2 regions of the Bacillus sp. NP247 genome follow, and region 1 is predicted to be linked to the other one. Evidence: a T-box and tRNA genes for the amino acid it is inferred to sense, from the RefSeq annotation. Region 1 holds a T-box; the other holds one or more tRNA genes.
The links. A T-box is a leader RNA that pairs with one kind of tRNA and senses whether it is charged. The one in region 1 lies ahead of argS (arginine--tRNA ligase), so its partner is inferred to be a tRNA-Arg.
Positions count from the first base shown of each region.

Region 2: it encodes a tRNA-Arg, which carries the amino acid that the T-box ahead of argS (arginine--tRNA ligase) is inferred to sense. The anticodon was not compared.

Region 1 is NZ_CP076653.1:4,754,838-4,763,790, forward strand. Features, by position in the region: gene KPL75_RS24775 (BrxA/BrxB family bacilliredoxin) at 1-308, shown strand, start outside; gene KPL75_RS24780 (class I SAM-dependent methyltransferase) at 358-1,134, shown strand; T-box leader at 1,175-1,389, shown strand; gene argS (arginine--tRNA ligase) at 1,435-3,123, shown strand; gene KPL75_RS24790 (DUF2085 domain-containing protein) at 3,267-3,608, shown strand; gene KPL75_RS27560 (hypothetical protein) at 3,626-3,838, shown strand; gene KPL75_RS24795 (class I SAM-dependent methyltransferase) at 3,960-4,838, shown strand; partial or broken gene KPL75_RS24800 (tetratricopeptide repeat protein) at 5,248-8,953, shown strand, end outside.
Region 2 is NZ_CP076653.1:2,302,031-2,312,583, reverse strand. Features, by position in the region: gene spoVAD (stage V sporulation protein AD) at 1-944, opposite strand, end outside; gene spoVAC (stage V sporulation protein AC) at 945-1,421, opposite strand; gene KPL75_RS12305 (YhcN/YlaJ family sporulation lipoprotein) at 1,450-1,938, opposite strand; gene KPL75_RS12300 (DUF1657 domain-containing protein) at 2,046-2,252, opposite strand; partial or broken gene KPL75_RS27815 (hypothetical protein) at 2,958-3,155, shown strand; gene KPL75_RS12295 (cytoplasmic protein) at 3,189-3,389, shown strand; tRNA gene KPL75_RS12290 (tRNA-Arg) at 3,744-3,819, shown strand; gene rpoN (RNA polymerase factor sigma-54) at 4,078-5,385, shown strand; gene KPL75_RS12280 (glutaredoxin family protein) at 5,395-5,640, shown strand; gene cggR (gapA transcriptional regulator CggR) at 5,776-6,804, shown strand; gene gap (type I glyceraldehyde-3-phosphate dehydrogenase) at 6,831-7,835, shown strand; gene KPL75_RS12265 (phosphoglycerate kinase) at 7,975-9,159, shown strand; gene tpiA (triose-phosphate isomerase) at 9,192-9,947, shown strand; gene gpmI (2,3-bisphosphoglycerate-independent phosphoglycerate mutase) at 9,944-10,553, shown strand, end outside.

The sequences.
Region 1 (8,953 bases):
GTACAACATTAGTTGTTATAAACTCTGTTTGTGGTTGTGCAGCTGGTTTAGCGCGTCCATCAGCAGGTCAAGCAGTTGTTCGTGCTGAAAAACAACCTGATCATCTTGTAACTGTATTCGCAGGTCAAGATAAAGATGCTACTGCAAAAATGCGTGAATACTTCGGAGAAATTCCTCCATCTTCACCATCTATGGCATTATTAAAAGGAAAAGAAGTTGTTCACTTCATTCACCGTCATGAAATTGAAGGTGCAACTATGGACGAAATTATTACGAACTTAGAACAAGCTTTCGAAAAGAATTGCTAAAGAAGGGGGAGAGTATATCTCCCTCTTTTCTTTATATAGAGGTGAAACAATGATTGTAACAACAGCAGGAAGAACCAACAAAGAAATGACAGATTATGCAAGCAAGGTAGCAGCAGAATTAAATCGTTCTTTCGTTAAACGTAATGACATACCAGTACATAAACTACATGAGCAGTATGAACAAGATGTGCTTGTTGTAGGGAAAAACCGATTAGCTATTTATCCGAGAGGAACGGAAGAGTCGTTTTTCTTTCATCCAAACTCAGCGATGTTTCGTGTGAAAAGGTTAATGCGCGGAGAACACGATCCGTTTGTACAAGCAGCTAAATTAGAGAGCGGAATGACAGTATTAGATTGTACGCTCGGTATGGCATCAGATAGTATTGTTGCTAGCTATATTGTTGGTGAAAATGGAAAAGTAACAGGACTTGAAGGTAACGAATATATGGCTTACATAATGGAAAAAGGCCTGCAAACATGGTCTTCATCCGTATCTGAAATTGACGGGGCGATGCGAAGAATCGATGTACAGCAAACGGAGCATTTCGCATTTTTAACGCAATGTGAAGATAATAGTTATGATGTTGTTTACCTTGATCCGATGTTTGAAGAAACGGTCATCGAATCAGATGGAATTAAAGGATTAAAACACTTCGCTTTGTATCATGATATTACTGATGAAACAATTGCGGAAGCGAAGCGTGTGGCGAGAAAAGGTGTCGTTCTGAAAGATCATTTCCGTAGTTCTAGATTTGAAAAACACAATTTTTATGTATACAAAAGAAAAAGTGCTAAGTTTCATTTTGGTGTAATTGACCCTTGCTAATTGTTTGAAAAGATGTATAATAAGCAATAATTAATTAAATATACTGTCTGTGATGAAGAGAGTAGTCTTTTTCAGAAGGAAAGCGAGCTAGGGATGGTGTGAGCCTAGTGCAGAAGAAAAAGATGAAGCGCACTTCGGAGACGCTTCTTGAACGAATAGTAGAGTAAGCCGAGGCCCCCTGTCCTCGTTATAAACGGGAAAGTGGTTCGTAATGAACAACAAGGGTGGTACCACGGGTTAAAACTCGTCTCTTTTTTAGAGACGAGTTTTTTGTGTTTCAAAAAATAAGGAGGTTGTAGTATGGAGTATAAAACAAAGTTTGCGGAAAGTGTATCGAATATTCTTGCGAATGAATTAACACAAAGTCAAATTTTAGATTTAATTGAAACACCGAAACAAGATGAATTCGGAGATGCAGCGTTCCCATGCTTTTCACTAGCGAAGCAATATAAAAAAGCACCAGCTATTATCGCAAAGGAAGTGGCGGAGAAATTAAAGGATCCGTTCTTTACGAAAGTAGAGGCCGTTGGTCCTTATGTAAATGTATTTTTCAATCGTGAAACTGTAAGTGATGCAGTATTAAAAACAATTTTAGCTGAAAAAGAAGAGTACGGTCAAAATCACTTTGGATGTGAAAAAACGGTAGTTATCGATTATTCTTCTCCTAATATCGCGAAACCTTTTTCAATGGGGCATTTACGTTCTACAATGATTGGTAATTCATTAAAGCATATCGCAGAAAAATGTGGGTATGAAGTTGTCGGAATTAATTATATTGGGGATTGGGGAACACAGTTTGGAAAGTTAATTACCGCATATAAAAAATGGGGAAATGAAGAAATAGTTAAAGAGGATCCAATACGTGAGTTATTTAAGCTATATGTTCAGTTTCATGAAGAAGTAAAAGAGAACAAAGTACTAGAAGAAGAAGGTCGTGCTTGGTTTAAAAAATTAGAAGAAGGTGATGAAGAAGCAGTCGAACTATGGAATTGGTTCCGTCATGAATCTTTAAAAGAATTTTCCCGCATTTATGAACTTCTCGGTGTGGAATTTACAAATTTTCAAGGAGAAGCTTTCTATAACGATAAAATGGAAGACTTTATTGGGATTTTAGAAGAGCACGACTTACTGGAAGAATCAGAAGGGGCATTAGTCGTTAATTTAGAAGAAGAAGGTATGCCGCCATGCTTAATTAGAAAATCAGATGGTGCTACCATTTACGCAACGCGTGATTTAACAGCTGCTTTGTATCGTCAAAACACATACGAATTTGATAAAGCGTTATATGTTGTAGGCCCAGAACAAAGCCTACATTTCAATCAATTTTTCACTGTATTAAAAAAGCTTGGTTATAACTGGGTTGACGGAATGGAACATGTACCGTTTGGATTTATATTAAAAGACGGTAAGAAAATGTCGACACGTAAGGGCAGAATTATTTTATTAGAAGAAGTGCTAGAAGAAGCTGTTGCACTTGCGGAACAAAATATTGAAGAGAAAAATCCTAATTTAAAACAAAAAGAAGAAGTGGCAAAGCAAGTCGGTGTTGGAGCAGTTATCTTCCACGATTTAAAAAATGAGCGTATGCATAATATCGAATTCTCATTAGAAAATATGTTGAAATTTGAAGGAGAAACAGGACCATATGTACAGTACACACATGCGCGTGCTTGTTCAATTTTAAGAAAAGAACGTGTTGAATTTGAAACGTGTAATTTTGAATTAAAAGACGATTACAGCTGGAGTGTAGTAAAATTACTTAACAAATTCCCGCAAGTAATTGAAGCGGCCTTCAACAAAAATGAGCCATCTATTATTTCAAAATACGTATTAGATGTAGCGCAATCATTTAATAAATATTATGGGAATGTTCGTATTTTAGAAGAGAACGAAGAAAAAGACAGTAGACTCGCATTAGCTTATGTTGTGACGGTTGTATTGAAAGAGGGGTTACGTTTACTTGGGGTAGAAGCTCCTGAGGAGATGTAAATAAGAATATAATCATTATTAACCCAAGTATATTATAGCAGCGAACTGACAACCCAGGTCTAGGATGAACCTGGGTTGTTTTTTATTAATATATAATTCTTTTGCAAAATCAATTAAAATATTTTTAGAGAGGATGTTTCATATTGATTCGAGCTTTTATTTTACAAATTCCTTGCCATAGAAAAGTGGAAAGAAGTTTTCTTAAACTACAAAAACACATACCTTTATGTGCGCGTTGTACAGGCATGCTTATCGGTATTTTAATGTTTCCAATTTATTTTTATATGACACCTTCATTTCTTTTGGCAATAATACTATCATTTTCTGCTCAAATTCCGTTACTTATTGATGGATTCACCCAAAAGTGGAAATGGAGAAGCAGCACAAATTTACTAAGAGTAACGACCGGTTTATTAAGCGGTAATGGTATGGGGCTATTTATTGCCTCTAGCATTATATGGATAACATCTAAAAGCATATATTAACGGAAGGAGAATTTTACATGTTTTGGATCTACTCAGTTCTAATTCTTATTTCAGGAGGAAGCGGGATTGGTTTTCTCATTCATGAAAGAAATATAGAAGCAATAATTGCTTTTGTTATTTGTACAATATTTATTGTGTTACTCTATTTTCACCTAAAAAGAAATGACGAACATAGAAACTGTGATTGCAGTACATTAGCTTGTACCGATTATACTGATTGTAATTGTTAAATTATGTGAGTGGGAAAGTTAGTGTATCGTTTAAGGTATACTAGCTTTTTTTATTAGAAGTGTAGGAATGTGACTATTAAATGGAGAACTTTAGTTGTGTATATAAAAGGAGGCGTTGGACTTGGAAGAGTATGATTGGAATAGTAAGCTAGAGTATTTAAGAAATACGAGAGACTTATATTATAACGATGATTATTTCCGTTTTTTAGTCAATTCAGTTTGGAAGATTACTGGACCCGTACATATTGTTGATTATGGTTGTGGATATGGTTATTTAGGTTTAATTTTGTTACCTTTACTTCCCGTTGGATCAAAGTACACAGGGATTGATAGAGGAGAAACATTAATAGCTGAAGCGAGAGAGTTGTTTCGTACATTCCCATATGAGGCAGAATTTATTGAGGGGGATGCTACAGAAATTGAATTGAAAAATAAATACGATATAGCTGTCAGTCATGCTTTCTTATTACATATGAATTCGCCCAAAACAATGTTGCAAAAAATGATAAATTCAATTAAGGAGGGAGGAAAGATAATATGTTTTGAACCACATTGGATTTCTAATATGTCTTCATACATGCTAGATGGAGTAATTCAATCGGAAATTATCCAGCTTGGTGTTTTGCAGAAGCTATTTGAAGAAGATACACATAGAAGTGGTAAAGACGGCAATATTGGTATGAAAATACCGATGTTTTTAAGTGAATTAGGTGTGAAGAATATTGAATGCAGAGTAAGCGATAAAGTGAATTTTTTAGATTCTAATATAACCCAAAATGATAAGCAAGGATTATATAATTCTCTAAAAGAAGAGGGGATTGCTAGTAATCCAGGTGAAAAACAACAATTTATAGACCGTTTAATGAGTCGAGGTTTAACAGATATTGAAGCGCTAGCTCAATACGAAGCAGAACTGCGATTTTTTGAAGCGTTTCATATACATTCTTCTTTGGTGTACGCTCCTAATATGAAAATTACATACGGTGAAATAAGGAGATAAATCTAATATTAGAAAAGTAGGAATATAATGAGAATTGCTACCTTCAACATTTGGAATCATCAAACTTTGTGGTCAGAGAGATTAGAGGCTATTTGTGAGGAAGTTCAAAATGTTGCTCCTCATATTCTAGCTATTCAAGAAGATAGATATATTTAAAAAATCATTAATATAATTTCATTTACTGAGAATGACCTCTTAAGAACATACAATATTACATCGAATTAAACAAAATACCGAGAAAAATCATCGCTTTTAAGATATTTAATTATAAACTTGAATAATATTAAATAATATCGTTCATTATATGAGGTTTTAGTTGAATGCATACTATATGATGTGTAAAATCTAAGCAAGTAGGTTAGAATACTGCTTGTAAATGGCAGTATAAATAATAATTTGAGGTGAATGCATGCTAGATTTTAAGCAATTAGAGATTTGTTTGAAAGAAAAGAGATTTGTAGATGGATTACAGGAGATAAATAATGAAATTGCACATATAAAAGAAACGAATAAATTATCATACGTGAAGAACTGGCTTTCTAACGTTTCATCATTTGCGGAATTTGATACATTAATTCGCCTTGTTGATGAAGGTCTGATGCATCAATATAGCTCCTTTTTAATTCGTTATACGTATAAAAAATTCCCAAATATGAGAACGCTCTCTTTATATTGTGATGAGTTAATTGATGAGCGTAAAATCCTTGATGCTGAACAATTATTAAAAGATTCTTTGGAAGAGGTAAATGAAGAGGAAACTGATGCGGACGTTTTAACGAAAGCATATTTTACATTAGTTAGATGTTTTTTAGATATGAAGCGAAATGAAGAGGCCTATGCCTATATGCAAAAGGCGGAAAAGTATAGTACACGTGCAGTTTTTGATAAATGGGGTTACTTATATATACAGACTGGTGAGTGGGAGAAGGCAGAGGAACAACTTTTAGCCGGTCAGCGGCATAAAGATTGTGAAGAGTTAGCTACGTACCTATTGGCGCAATTATATGCATATAAAGGTGAACAGCAGCGAGCATTACAACTCATAAATGATGCGATTGCAAAGTTCCCTCAAGTACCATATTTCTATTTTGAAAAAGTAAAATATTTATTAGATTTAGAGCGCTATGAAGAAATGTTAGTGGTAATAGATAAAATTAATCATATGCTTCCGCATCATGCATATACAACTTATTTTATACATTTACGTGCAGAAGCATTTTATAAAATAAATAATATTCATGATTTGCAAGCACTATTGAAAAGTGAAAAGAGTTTGAAAAATTCTCTATATCATCATATAGAAAAAAATCCTGATGGAAAAAAGGTTCGTTTACCAATAATTCCGGTTGTACAAAAGGATAACTATTGCGTTCCGACAAGTTTAGAAATGATGTTAGGGGTATGGGGAGAAAAACGTACGCAAGATGAAATAGCACAACATATTTTTGATGTAACAGGTTCTAAGTTTTCAGATACAGTTACATATATAGAAGAGCAAGGTTACGAATATCGTTATTTTCAAGGGAATGTGGAAAGTTATAAGAGATTACTTGATCAAGGTATTCCCGTTTTATTAAGTATAGATATTGAGCACGCTTCCCATGTACAAGTGCTTTCTGGTTATGACGACGTGCTGCAAGCTTTTTATATTCAAGATCCGAATTTCTTAGAACCGATTCTTGTGGAATATGATAAGTTGCAAGAAAAATATCGTTATACAGATTGTTTAGCTATTACGTTTACACCAAAAGATAGAATAGAACAACTTTCACTTTTAGATGAGGAAGAACATAATTATTATAAATCAATTTTTTCTCTTACTGATCATTTAGCTGAGCAAGATAAAGAGGGAATTGAAAAGTTAGTACTATTTTTAAAAGAAACAAGTGAAAATCCAAACACTTGGTTATATACGATTAAACATTTAGATGCGGAAGTAGATAAAGAGTTTATTCAGTTTTGTATAGAAAAGTTAATGGAAAAGTTTCCGAGCTCTGACTTTGTGAAATTGCATAGTGCACAGTGTTTTATTCGTCTGCAAGAAATGGAAAAAGCAGGGCATATGCTTCAAAGTGTGGAGAAGAAAAACAATCAAGCGTTATATCATTTTATAAATGGACGTTATTCTTTTGAGCAAGATAATTATACAGAAGCGATTGCTAGTTTTCGTTCATCATTACAATTGGATGCAGATCAACCAGTTGCGTGGAGTTTCTTAGCATTATCATACATGTATATGGATCAATCTGAAAAGGGGCTAGAGTATTCTCTAACAGCTATAGAACGTAGCCCTGAAAGGTTTACGCTTGTAAACCACGGTTTAATTTTAATAGATTTAGAACGATATGAAGAAGCATATGGATTCTTTAATGATTTATTAAAAGAATATAAGTATGAAGCGCACATATGGTATGAACGTGCAAGATGTGCTCAGCATTTAGGGAAAGTGTATTTGGCGGTAAAAGGAATTAAAGTGGCGATTCAATTAGATAAAACGGCAGCATATTTATATACGAAGCTTTCGGAAATCTATGAATCAGATTTGGATGATGAGCAAAGTACGAAGGAAATTCTATTACAAGGAATTCAAAATTGTGAAGATCAGGCATCTTTATATGTTCGTTTAGGAGATTTTCATTTTCAAAATGATGAACTTGAAGAAGCGGAAACTATATATAAGCGTTCTTTAGAAGAAAATAATGAAGATGTATATTCTCATTTTGGTTTAACTCAAGTTTATATGGCAAAGGAACAATATGAGGATGCAAAAAACTATATTGTTAGTATCAATAAGCAATTTGAAGACAATCAAGATTTCCTTATGAATGCTGGCATGGTGCTATGGGATGCTGAAATTGCATTAGGTGGGGATGAAAAAGAGTTAAAACTTGCACTTTCTAAATTAGAGAACGGTATACGAAGAGTATACGCTAATATAGCGAGCGTGTTGGATGAGTATGTAGATCGGATAAAAGACACAGCTTTTGTGCAACGAGGCATAGCGTTTTTAAGAACGTTAGAAAAAGAAAAAGCGGATGTAATTGAATACGGTTGTTACGCTGGTGTCTTATATGAATCTATTGGACAGTATGATCAGGCGATAAAACGGTATAATGATGCACTTAAGAAAAAACAAGATTCATTGCCGTATTTCCGTATCGGTGAAACATTCATGGCGTTAGGGCAATTTCAAGAAGCGAAGCATGCATATGAAACATGTTTAGAAATGAATAAGAATTTCTTAGGTGTACATTTGCAGCTTGCTGAAATATACGAAAAAGAAGAGAATCGTGCCAAAGAACAAAGTCATATGGTCCAGGCGATGAAAGAAGAACCAATGCATATTAACATGGAATATTTGGCACAGCTTTCAGTAGAAATGAATCTTCAGGAAGAATTACTAGTTGAATTAGAAAAATTAGCGGAAGAAGTTCCTGAGACATGGCGTTTAGATGCGATTGCATACGTGTTTGGTGCGATGAATGACATAGATAAAGAAAAATAATATATCGAAAATGCAATAAAAATAGATGAAGAGCATGTGGAAGTACTATATCATTATGCGAAAATACTTGTTAAAAAGCAGAATGTAGAAGCCATTCAAGTTGCGCTGAAAGTAATGCATAAAGATTTGGAAAGTGAACGTATATTTGGTGTGTACGTAAAAGCAATGGAACAACATAAAAAATTATCCCAAACACGAGACGCACTTCATACGCTAAAAGTGAAAAAAGCAGAAAGAAGTACAGCGTTTATGTATGCAGCTACTGCGGTTGCCGAAAGATTAGTAGAAAGGCAGCAAAATGAGCAACCGAAAAAATCTATATTTACAAGAGTATTTTATCGTATGAAAAATCGTGCGAAGGAAATTTCAATGATTACAGTTGTTATCGATTTATTTGAAATCTCCTTAAAGTTAAATCCCAAAAATAGTATGGCAGCGCAGCGTTTCGCAATATTTTATGAGAATGCAGCGATGAATAAAGAAGCGATAGAGGTATTACAAACATCGTTAGAAAATAAGTGGGATTATGATGTAGCGAAGCAACTTGTAAATCTTTTCATTGATTGTGAGGAAGAGGATATGTTACGAGATGCTTTTGAATTAACGAAAC
Region 2 (10,553 bases), 2.5 Mb from region 1:
GTAAGAGGAGATAGTAAAGCACCTGTCGCAACAACTAGTATCTTTTTGAATTCTCCTTTTTTCATTCTATTTAATAAATGTCCGTACACGACTGTTGCTGAACAGCCTGGGCCACTTCCGCCGGCTATTACAGGTTGACCTTCTCTATAAATGAGTAACCCGCAATCTTGAAATTGTTCACTTGTTACTTTTGTCCCATGTTTATGTAGTAAGTCATAAGCAATTTCGCGTCCAACGTGTCCGAGATCGCCTGTTACGATTAAATCGTAGTGAGATGCATCGAGATTTCTTTCTCTTAAATGAGCTTCAATTGTATCGACAGCAGCAGGAGCCATTGCGCCCCCCATATTAAATGGATCTGTTAACCCCATATCAACAATGCGCCCGATTGTGGCGGAAGTTACTCTTGGGCCATGTCCTGTATCACTTAAAATAGCTGCGCCTGCACCGGTCACTGTCCACTGGGCAGTAGGGGGTTTTTGACCCCCATATTCAGTTGGATAACGGAATTGTTTTTCCACGGCAGCATTATGGCTTGATGCACCAGTTAATAAATATTTTGCACCTTTTGCATTTACAATACTTGCCCCAAGTGCTAAACCTTCCATAGAAGTAGAACAAGCGCCGAATAAACCGAGATAAGGTGTGCCAAGTGTGCGGCATGCAAAGCTCGTTGGAGTTATTTGATTAATTAAATCTCCGGCGAGTACGAATTGAATATCATCTTTCCTAAGTTTGGCTTTTTCTGTAGCACGGCTACAAGCCTCTTCAAACAAAATTTTATGTGCTTTTTCATAGGAATCTTGTCCGAGCCATAAATCTTCATGCAGGGTATCGAAGTCTTCAGGGATTTTTCCATTTGCTTCAAATGGGCCGCCGACTACACCTGTTGAGATGATAACTGGTTTGTTTTCGAATACCCATGTTCGGTGTCCTTGTAACATTTACAGCCCTCCCCATTGAAAGAGAATCGTTTTAATAAGAGCGATGACGAAAGCTGAAAATACGCCAAATAAGATGACCGATCCTGCTAGTTTAAACATGTTACCACCAACACCGAGAACGAAGCCTTCTGTACGGTGTTCAATACATGCGGCAATAACAGAGTTACCAAATCCAGTAACGGGAACTGCGGTACCAGCACCAGCGAATTGTCCAAGGCGATCGTAGACGCCAAATCCCGTCAGTAGCATGGAGATAAAAATAAGAGTTGCAACGGTAGGATTCCCGGCAGAGCGTTCAGTGAAATCAAAATAGGTAATATAAAAAGTGGAAATCAGTTGGCCTATTAGACAAATTAATCCTCCGACGAAAAAAGCTTTAATACAATTTTTTAAAACGGGACGCTTCGGTTCGCGCTGTTGTTCGAATTTTTTATATTCTTGTTGTACAGGTGTTAAGTTTTTATCTTTACTAGACATTTGAATCCTTCCTTCTCTTGTAGAAAGCTTAAATATTAGATCCCATTTCCGATTGAATGAGTTTCAATTGTTTTTTGATGCCATCTTTACTTACTTTCTTTTTCTTAATTTTGTTTTCAAGTTCTTCTATGAGCATAAAGATCTTTTTGTCTGTACTTACACGAATATCGAAAGTAGGGTTTTCATCACTTAGCTTCTTTTTTAATTTACTTCGTAAAGGTTTTAAACTAAATCTTTCGTGATGTTCAGGCTTGACGGCTATGTAAAGATCTAAATTTGTATTAACGGCGGTAGCTTCTATAATTCCCTCTATAGCGAGAGCTTTTTTCTTAGCTTCTTGCGATATAGATTGATTAAAGGATTCTGTACTCATTTTTGTTAACTTAGGGCCCTTGTCTTCTTCCGTTCGTTTTGCTTCTTCTTTTTTTACCTTTTTATCTAACGGGCTATTATCACATCCGGTAAGTGAACCGAATAGGAGCATAAATAACGCGGTTATGATTCCAAGTTTTCGCATTATAATCATTCCATTTCTATTGCATTATGTAATGTGAGAGAAAAAGGATGATTGCATATCACCCTTTTTCTCACATTGAGTACCATTAGATGAATTGGTACTTTCGGTTATTGCTGTGTGTATTGTGGTTCTTCTTGCTGGACTTCTTCAACACGTGGGTTTAAAGAATCAATAATTGTTTGTGTTTGCTGCGCAGCTGTTTGGAAAAGTTGCTTTGCTTGTTGGTTATCCGTATCAAGAGCGAATCCCTCTAAGCTAGCTTGTGCACTTTTTAATCCAGAAACAGTTTGCTTAAGTTTTGTAATTACAGTCATTGAATGAAGCCCCCTTTGGAATATCAATTCAAAGATTATAATTTGTGAGTTGAGGTGAATTTATGATTGGAAAATTTAGGGGGAGGATATGTTTTATAGGCTCCTAGCTAAGGTATATAAAGGATTAAGGGGATATTTTTATTGATTTAGATGGATTTTATTTCTATTATTATGAGAAGAAAATAAGCAGGTGCTTACTTGTTATATTTCACTTCTATTAGAGGTTTTTCGCAAGAAATTAAATGTGGAAAAGCGGAATAGAAGAAGGCTTAAAACCTTGATAACAAACGGTTTATAAAATTTTATCATGCGCCCATAGCTCAGTCGGATAGAGCGGTGGTTTCCGGTACCACGTCTAGAGTCGGATAGGAAGTCAATGAAGTCTCAAGGCGTGATATAAAGCCGTTTGGTAGTGTTTTTGACGCTTAACTTGAGCGAGAACAAACCGCAATTGTCCTACGAAGGCATTAGCGAGTTAGTGTCGCATAGTTAGGACATGCTATGGACTGTTAAATGAGGATAACGATAATATATTTACGGAGAGCGTCCGTCTGAAAAAAATTCAGATAGGGGGCTCTTTTTTATTATGTTAAAAAATAGACGAGTTGTAAAAAGACGAAGAGAAATAGTCGATTCAAAGGCGCAACGATCCCAGAAAATGCGATCTATGAATTCAGCGCTTATTTAGCTATCGTGTACAATGATACGAATCGAATGCAACAACAGGGGATCGCATCGTTTAGTATTACGGGGGGTGGTTCATTCACGTTCAAAGAAAACAACGTATCAAGCGCGATCGGCTAGCCATTATCCGAGTTGATCCCTAATAGTGTGTTACAATTAATCGAAGCGGAAAGCGAGGATCTCCAATTGACTGGACGTGTGATCGGTTGGACAGTTTAAGAAGGTTGTATAAAACAGGGAGATGACGCAAAGATGGCGAAAGCAAAAGAGAGTGATTTAACGGAGAAATTGGCAGAAGGTCAACGACAATATGGTGACGGCAACTTTACAATACAGAACATCGGTGATGAAACTAACCCGAATTGGACTGTCGTAAAAAATGTGAGGAAGGGATCAGCAGGCATTCGCGAAGAGGAAGATATATTAAGGCTGCGATCAAAATATATAAAATAGTGCGGAAATGGGCGGAAATCACTTCGCCTGTCTTTCGTTTTATAGGCTATATTCAAAAACTGCGAGACACAGATTGGCAATACTCGGCGATTAACTTTTATTTCGTAGGGGTCTTAAATGCGTTCTATTTCATTTTAAGCAGATTAAGAAACGGGCAAACGTAGGGGAAATATGTGATAGTGCTAGTGTAGAAGGCACTTTTATACTTGCGCATTCGGTTAACGTCGAGATATAATATTACATATGTAAAGAAGCGAACGTCTACGTGTTGGTGTTCGTATCCTACGTTTAACTTTCGGTAAGAACAAATCGGAAGAAGACGGAAGCAAACCGTTGATATTATCATATTTTCATGCGCCCATAGCTCAGTCGGATAGAGCGGTGGTTTCCGGTACCACGTCTGCCGGGGGTTCGAATCCCTCTGGGCGCGTCAAAAAGTCCTAACTTACGTTTTGTAGGTTAGGACTTTTTTATTTCCCTCTTGTTATATCTAGTTATAGGATTTACTATTAGTATGTGGTAATAACTTTTGTGCGTTATTATTTTCTTTCAATATTATTCATTTTTCGGTTGTAAGTTGTAAATCTCATTAATACATATAAATTAATAATATTTTGGAATGGGTGTCTGCGATAGGATTCTCCTTTTACCAAACTTATTGTACAATAGAAACAAGGGGGAGATTAGTTTGAAGGCAAGTCTTTTACAAGAACAAAGCTTACGTTTGGCAATGACACAAGAGTTAAGGCAAGCGATTACAATGCTCCAGTATAATGTACAAGAATTATCGGAGTTTTTATATGAGCAATCGTTAGAGAATCCCCTTATTGAGTTAGGTGGTTTTGAGAGGGAGAAGAAAAAGAGCTCTAACACAAGTAAAAGTACCAGCAAACAAGTCGAGAATCAAATGGAAATCTACAGTGTGGATTCTACAACGATTCAGCAACATTTATTAAATCAACTCCAGTATTATAAAATAGATGAAGAAGAGCGAAAAGCAGCTTCTTTCATTATTATGAACATGGATGGAAATGGCTATTTACAAGAAACAAATGAAGAGCTATCAGAGCTTCTTTCTGCGCCAATCGATGTAGTGGACCGTTCCATAGAGCTTGTTCAATCGTTAGAGCCAGCAGGGGTAGGTGCGCGTAATATTCAGGAATGTCTATCAATCCAATTGAAGCGCTTACAAAGAAGGAATGGGTTGGCGGAAGAAATTATAGATGATCATTTTAATTATTTCGTTAAGAAAGATTGGCGAAAGCTTGTTCAAGCTATGAAGTGTACCAACGAGGAATTACAGGATGCGGTGAACTGTATTACATCATTACAGCCGAAACCAGGTCTTGCATTTTCTTCGGATAAACCACTTTATATCGTGCCTGATATGGCGGTAAAAAAAGATGGCGATCATCTCGTTTTACAGATGAATGAGAGAAATATGCCGAGAATTGAAATTCACTCTGAGTATAGTGCGTTACTAAATAATAGTGAAAGTGAAGTGGCTTCTTACGTATCGGAGAAGTATCAGCATGTGCAATGGATTATGCGCAGTTTGAAACAGAGAAAACAAACACTCTTACAAGTGATGAATATTATTATGGAAAAACAGCATGATTTCTTCTGGAGAGGTCCAGAGTATTTAAAACCACTTGCTTTAAAAGAGGTGGCGGAAGAGTTAGGTGTGCATGAGTCTACAATTAGTCGTGCAACGCGTAATAAATATGTGCAAACGCCGCATGGTTTATTTGAGATGAAATCGTTCTTTAGTAATTCTATTTCTACGACGGAAGATGAGGCGGTTTCTACAAAGCGTGTGAAACAATTCATTCAAACGCTTGTTGGAGCAGAAAATAAGAAAAAGCCACTTTCGGATCAAAAGATTTCAAAATTATTAGAAGAAGAGCATGAAATCGTTATTTCTCGCAGAACGGTTGCGAAATATAGAGAACAAATGCATATTCCCGCTTCGTCTCTAAGAAAAACAATTGGATAGGTGAAGAAGATGAAAGTTGTACTATATACAAAAAAAGATTGTGGTCTTTGCGTGAAGGCGAAACAAATTTTAAAGGAAGTACAATGTGAATATTCTTTTCAAATTGAGGAAATAGATATATATGAAGATAATGACCTTTTAGAGAAATACCATCTAATGATTCCTGTTGTAGAAATAGGCGGAAGACAAGTAGAATATGGTAACATTCACAAAGGTGTCATAATAAACTATATAAACAATGCAGTTAAGAGTTGAATAAGTTTCTATCTCCTGTTACAATAATACACGTAGCAGGGATTATTTTTTTAACCTAAGTGGGACACAAAATGTCACTACGGGACATAAAGTGACCACGAAGGAAAATGAACCGATGTAGTGAGGAGAAAAGATATGCGCTCATGGATTCAGAACACAAAAAAATTATTACCTGATCTGCTACCTGTTATGCAAACGAGAATGCAAGTACTTCAGTACATTAGGCTTATGCAGCCGATTGGGAGAAGAAACTTATCTGCAAGTCTCGGTATGACAGAACGAGTATTGCGAAGTGAAGTTCAAGTTTTGAAAGAACAAAACTTAGTTCACGTCGCTTCTTCTGGAATGACTTTGACAGAAGAAGGAACAGCTTTAGTTCTTGCTTTGGAAGACTTTATGAAAGAAATTTCCGGGTTAAAGGTTTTAGAAAAACAACTTAAGGAAACATTAGACTTGGATGAAGTTTTCGTTGTCCCTGGTGATAGTGATGAATCACCTTGGGTCAAACTGGAGATGGGCCGTGCTTGTGTGACTTGTATAAAAGACCGTCTGACAGTGAATAATATCGTTGCTGTGGCTGGAGGAACTACGCTAGCTGCTGCTGCGGACATGATGCAACTTGATTGCAAAGATTTACATATGCTATTTGTCCCAGCACGTGGTGGAATTGGAGAAGGTGTCGAGTTAGAAGCCAATACCATTTGCGCCAAAATGGCACAAAATACGATGAGTAATTATCGCTTATTGTATGTTCCAGATCACGTTAGTAGCGAAGCATATGCGTCTATTGTAACAGAGCCCTCCGTGAAAGAAGTTCTTGAGTTGATTCGATCTTCCAATATCGTCATTCATGGAATTGGTGATGCGTTAACAATGGCACGTCGCAGAAATACTTCAGAAGCAGATTGGTTAAAGATTCAGGCAAGCGAAGCAGTTGGCGAAGCTTTCGGTTACTACTTTAATGAACAAGGAAATGTTGTTCATAAAGTAAGAACAGTTGGTATGCAACTTGAAGATTTACAACATGTATCTCACGTTGTCGCAGTCGCTGGAGGTTCTTCAAAAGCAAAAGCAATACAGGCTGTAATAAAGCAAGGGCACACTTCAATTCTAATTACAGATGAAGGTGCAGCAAAACAATTAACAAAGGGTATTACCCTTTAATATAATCCCCCAAGGAGGAAATTTAAATGACTAAAATTGGTATTAATGGATTTGGACGTATCGGACGTAACGTATTCCGCGCAGCTCTTAACAACTCTGAGGTAGAAGTAGTAGCAATCAACGACTTAACAGATGCTAAAACATTAGCTCACCTTTTAAAATATGATACAGTTCACGGAACTTTAAATGCAGAAGTATCTGCTAACGAAAACAGCATCGTTGTTAACGGTAAAGAAATTAAAGTTATCGCTGAGCGTGACCCAGCTCAATTACCATGGAGCGACTACGGAGTAGAAGTAGTAGTAGAATCTACTGGCCGTTTCACTAAAAAATCAGACGCTGAGAAACACTTAGGTGGATCAGTTAAGAAAGTTATCATCTCAGCTCCAGCTTCTGACGAAGATATCACTGTAGTTATGGGTGTTAACCACGAACAATACGATGCAGCTAACCACAACGTAGTATCTAATGCTTCTTGTACTACAAACTGTCTAGCTCCATTCGCTAAAGTATTAAACGAAAAATTCGGCGTAAAACGCGGAATGATGACAACAATTCACTCTTACACTAACGACCAACAAATCTTAGACTTACCACACAAAGATTTACGTCGTGCTCGTGCAGCAGCTGAAAACATGATCCCAACATCTACTGGTGCTGCTAAAGCTGTAGCATTAGTATTACCAGAACTTAAAGGTAAATTAAACGGCGGCGCTGTACGTGTTCCAACTGCTAACGTTTCTCTTGTTGACTTAGTTGTTGAACTTGACAAAGAAGTAACAGTTGAAGATGTAAACGCAGCATTCAAAGCAGCTTCTGAAGGCGAATTAAAAGGTATCCTTGGATACAGCGAAGAGCCATTAGTATCTATCGACTATAACGGATGTACAGCTTCTTCTACAATCGATGCATTATCTACAATGGTAATGGAAGGTAACATGGTTAAAGTACTTTCTTGGTACGATAACGAAACTGGTTACTCTAACCGCGTAGTAGACCTAGCTGCATACATGACTTCTAAAGGTCTTTAATTCTTAAGTATATAAGCAATCAATGACAAAACGAGGGAGAGGGTTTGTTCCCTCTCTCTCTTCTTTCGTTTTAGAAGCAAATGTGTTAAGCTTTTGAATGGGTTTTGTCAATCCTAACTAGTAGTCGGAGGGAAATCCAATGAACAAAAAATCAATTCGTGACGTAGATTTAAAAGGTAAGCGTGTATTTTGCCGCGTTGATTTCAACGTACCTATGAAAGAAGGCAAAATTACAGATGAAACTCGTATCCGTGCAGCTCTTCCTACAATTCAATATTTAATAGAGCAAGGTGCGAAAGTAATTTTAGCAAGTCATTTAGGCCGTCCAAAAGGTCAAGCAGTAGAAGAATTACGTCTTACTCCAGTAGCAGCACGTTTAGGCGAGCTTCTTGGTAAAGATGTTAAAAAAGCGGACGAAGCATTCGGACCAGTTGCACAAGAAATGGTTGCAGCAATGAACGAAGGCGACGTATTAGTTCTTGAAAACGTACGTTTCTATGCGGGCGAAGAAAAGAACGATGCAGAACTTGCGAAAGAATTTGCAGCTCTTGCTGATATCTTCGTAAACGATGCATTCGGTGCAGCTCACCGTGCTCACGCTTCTACAGCAGGAATCGCAGACTACCTACCAGCAGTATCTGGTTTATTAATGGAAAAAGAGTTAGATGTATTAGGTAAAGCACTTTCTAACCCAGAACGTCCATTCACAGCTATCATCGGTGGTGCGAAAGTAAAAGATAAAATCGGTGTAATTCGTCATCTATTAGACAAAGTAGATAACTTAATCATCGGTGGCGGACTTGCTTACACATTCGTTAAAGCTTTAGGTCATGAAATTGGTCTATCTCTATGTGAAAACGACAAAATTGAACTAGCTAAAGAATTTATGCAACTTGCAAAAGAAAAAGGCGTAAACTTCTACATGCCAGTTGATGTTGTAATCACAGAGGAATTCTCTGAAACTGCAACAACTCAAATCGTTGGTATCGACTCTATCCCTTCTACATGGGAAGGCGTGGACATCGGTCCTAAAACACGTGAAATTTATGCAGATGTAATTAAAAACTCTAAGCTTGTTGTATGGAATGGACCAATGGGTGTATTCGAAATGACTCCATTCGCAGAAGGTACAAAAGCAGTAGGGCAAGCATTAGCAGATGCAGAAGATACATACTCTGTTATCGGCGGTGGTGACTCTGCAGCAGCTGTTGAAAAATTCGGTATGGCTGATAAAATGAGCCACATTTCTACTGGCGGCGGTGCGTCATTAGAATTCATGGAAGGTAAAGAACTTCCAGGTGTAGTTTGTCTTAACGACAAATAAGTAGCAGCCAAAGAAAAAGGACGGTGCAAAGCATGCGTAAACCAATTATCGCAGGTAACTGGAAAATGAATAAAACTCTATCTGAAGCAGTTAGCTTCGTAGAGGAAGTTAAAGGTCAAATCCCAGCAGCTTCAGCTGTTGATGCAGTAGTTTGCTCTCCAGCTCTATTCTTAGAGCGCTTAGTAGCGAATACTGAAGGAACTGACTTACAAGTAGGTGCACAAAACATGCACTTCGAAAAAAATGGTGCATTCACTGGTGAAATTAGCCCAGTAGCACTTAGCGACTTAAAAGTAGGCTACATAGTACTTGGCCACTCTGAGCGTCGTGAAATGTTTGCTGAAACAGACGAGTCAGTAAACAAAAAGACTCTTGCAGCATTTGAACATGGTTTAACACCAATCGTTTGTTGTGGTGAGACTTTAGAAGAGCGCGAAAGCGGAAAAACATTTGATCTAGTAGCAGGTCAAGTGACAAAAGCACTTGCAGGTTTAACAGAAGAGCAAGTTAAAGCAACTGTTATCGCTTATGAGCCAATCTGGGCTATCGGTACAGGTAAATCTTCTTCTTCTGCAGATGCAAATGAAGTATGTGCGCACATCCGTAAAGTTGTTGCAGAAGCTGTTTCTCCAGAAGCTGCAGAAGCTGTTCGTATTCAATACGGCGGTAGCGTAAAACCAGAAAACATTAAAGAGTATATGGCACAATCTGACATCGACGGCGCTTTAGTTGGCGGTGCTAGCTTAGAGCCTGCTTCGTTCTTAGGTCTTCTGGGGGCGGTAAAATGAGAAAGCCAACAGCTTTAATCATTCTTGATGGTTTCGGACTACGTGAAGAAACTTACGGGAATGCTGTAGCACAAGCTAAGAAACCTAATTTTGATGGTTACTGGAACAAATTCCCTCACACAACGCTTACAGCTTGTGGTGAGGAAGTAGGTCTTCCAGCAGGTCAAATGGGTAACTCTGAGGTTGGTCACTTAAATATCGGCGCAGGCCGCATAGTATATCAAAGCTTAACACGCGTAAACGTTGCAATTCGTGAAGGTGAGTTCGATCAGAACGAAACTTTCCAAAATGCAATTAAAAGCGTGAAAGAAAAAGGTACTGCTCTTCATTTATTCGGTTTACTTTCTGATGGTGGTGTGCACAGTCACATGAACCATATGTTTGCTCTTCTTCGCTTAGCAGCAAAAGAAGGTGTGGAGAAAGTTTATATCCATGCATTCTTAGACGGCCGCGATGTTGGACCACAAACAGCAAAAGGTTATATCGATGCAACAAATGCAGTAATTAAAGAAACAGGAGTAGGACAATTCGCGACTATCTCTGGTCGTTATTACTCCATGGACCGTGACAAGCGTTGGGATCGCGTAGAAAAATGTTACCGTGCTA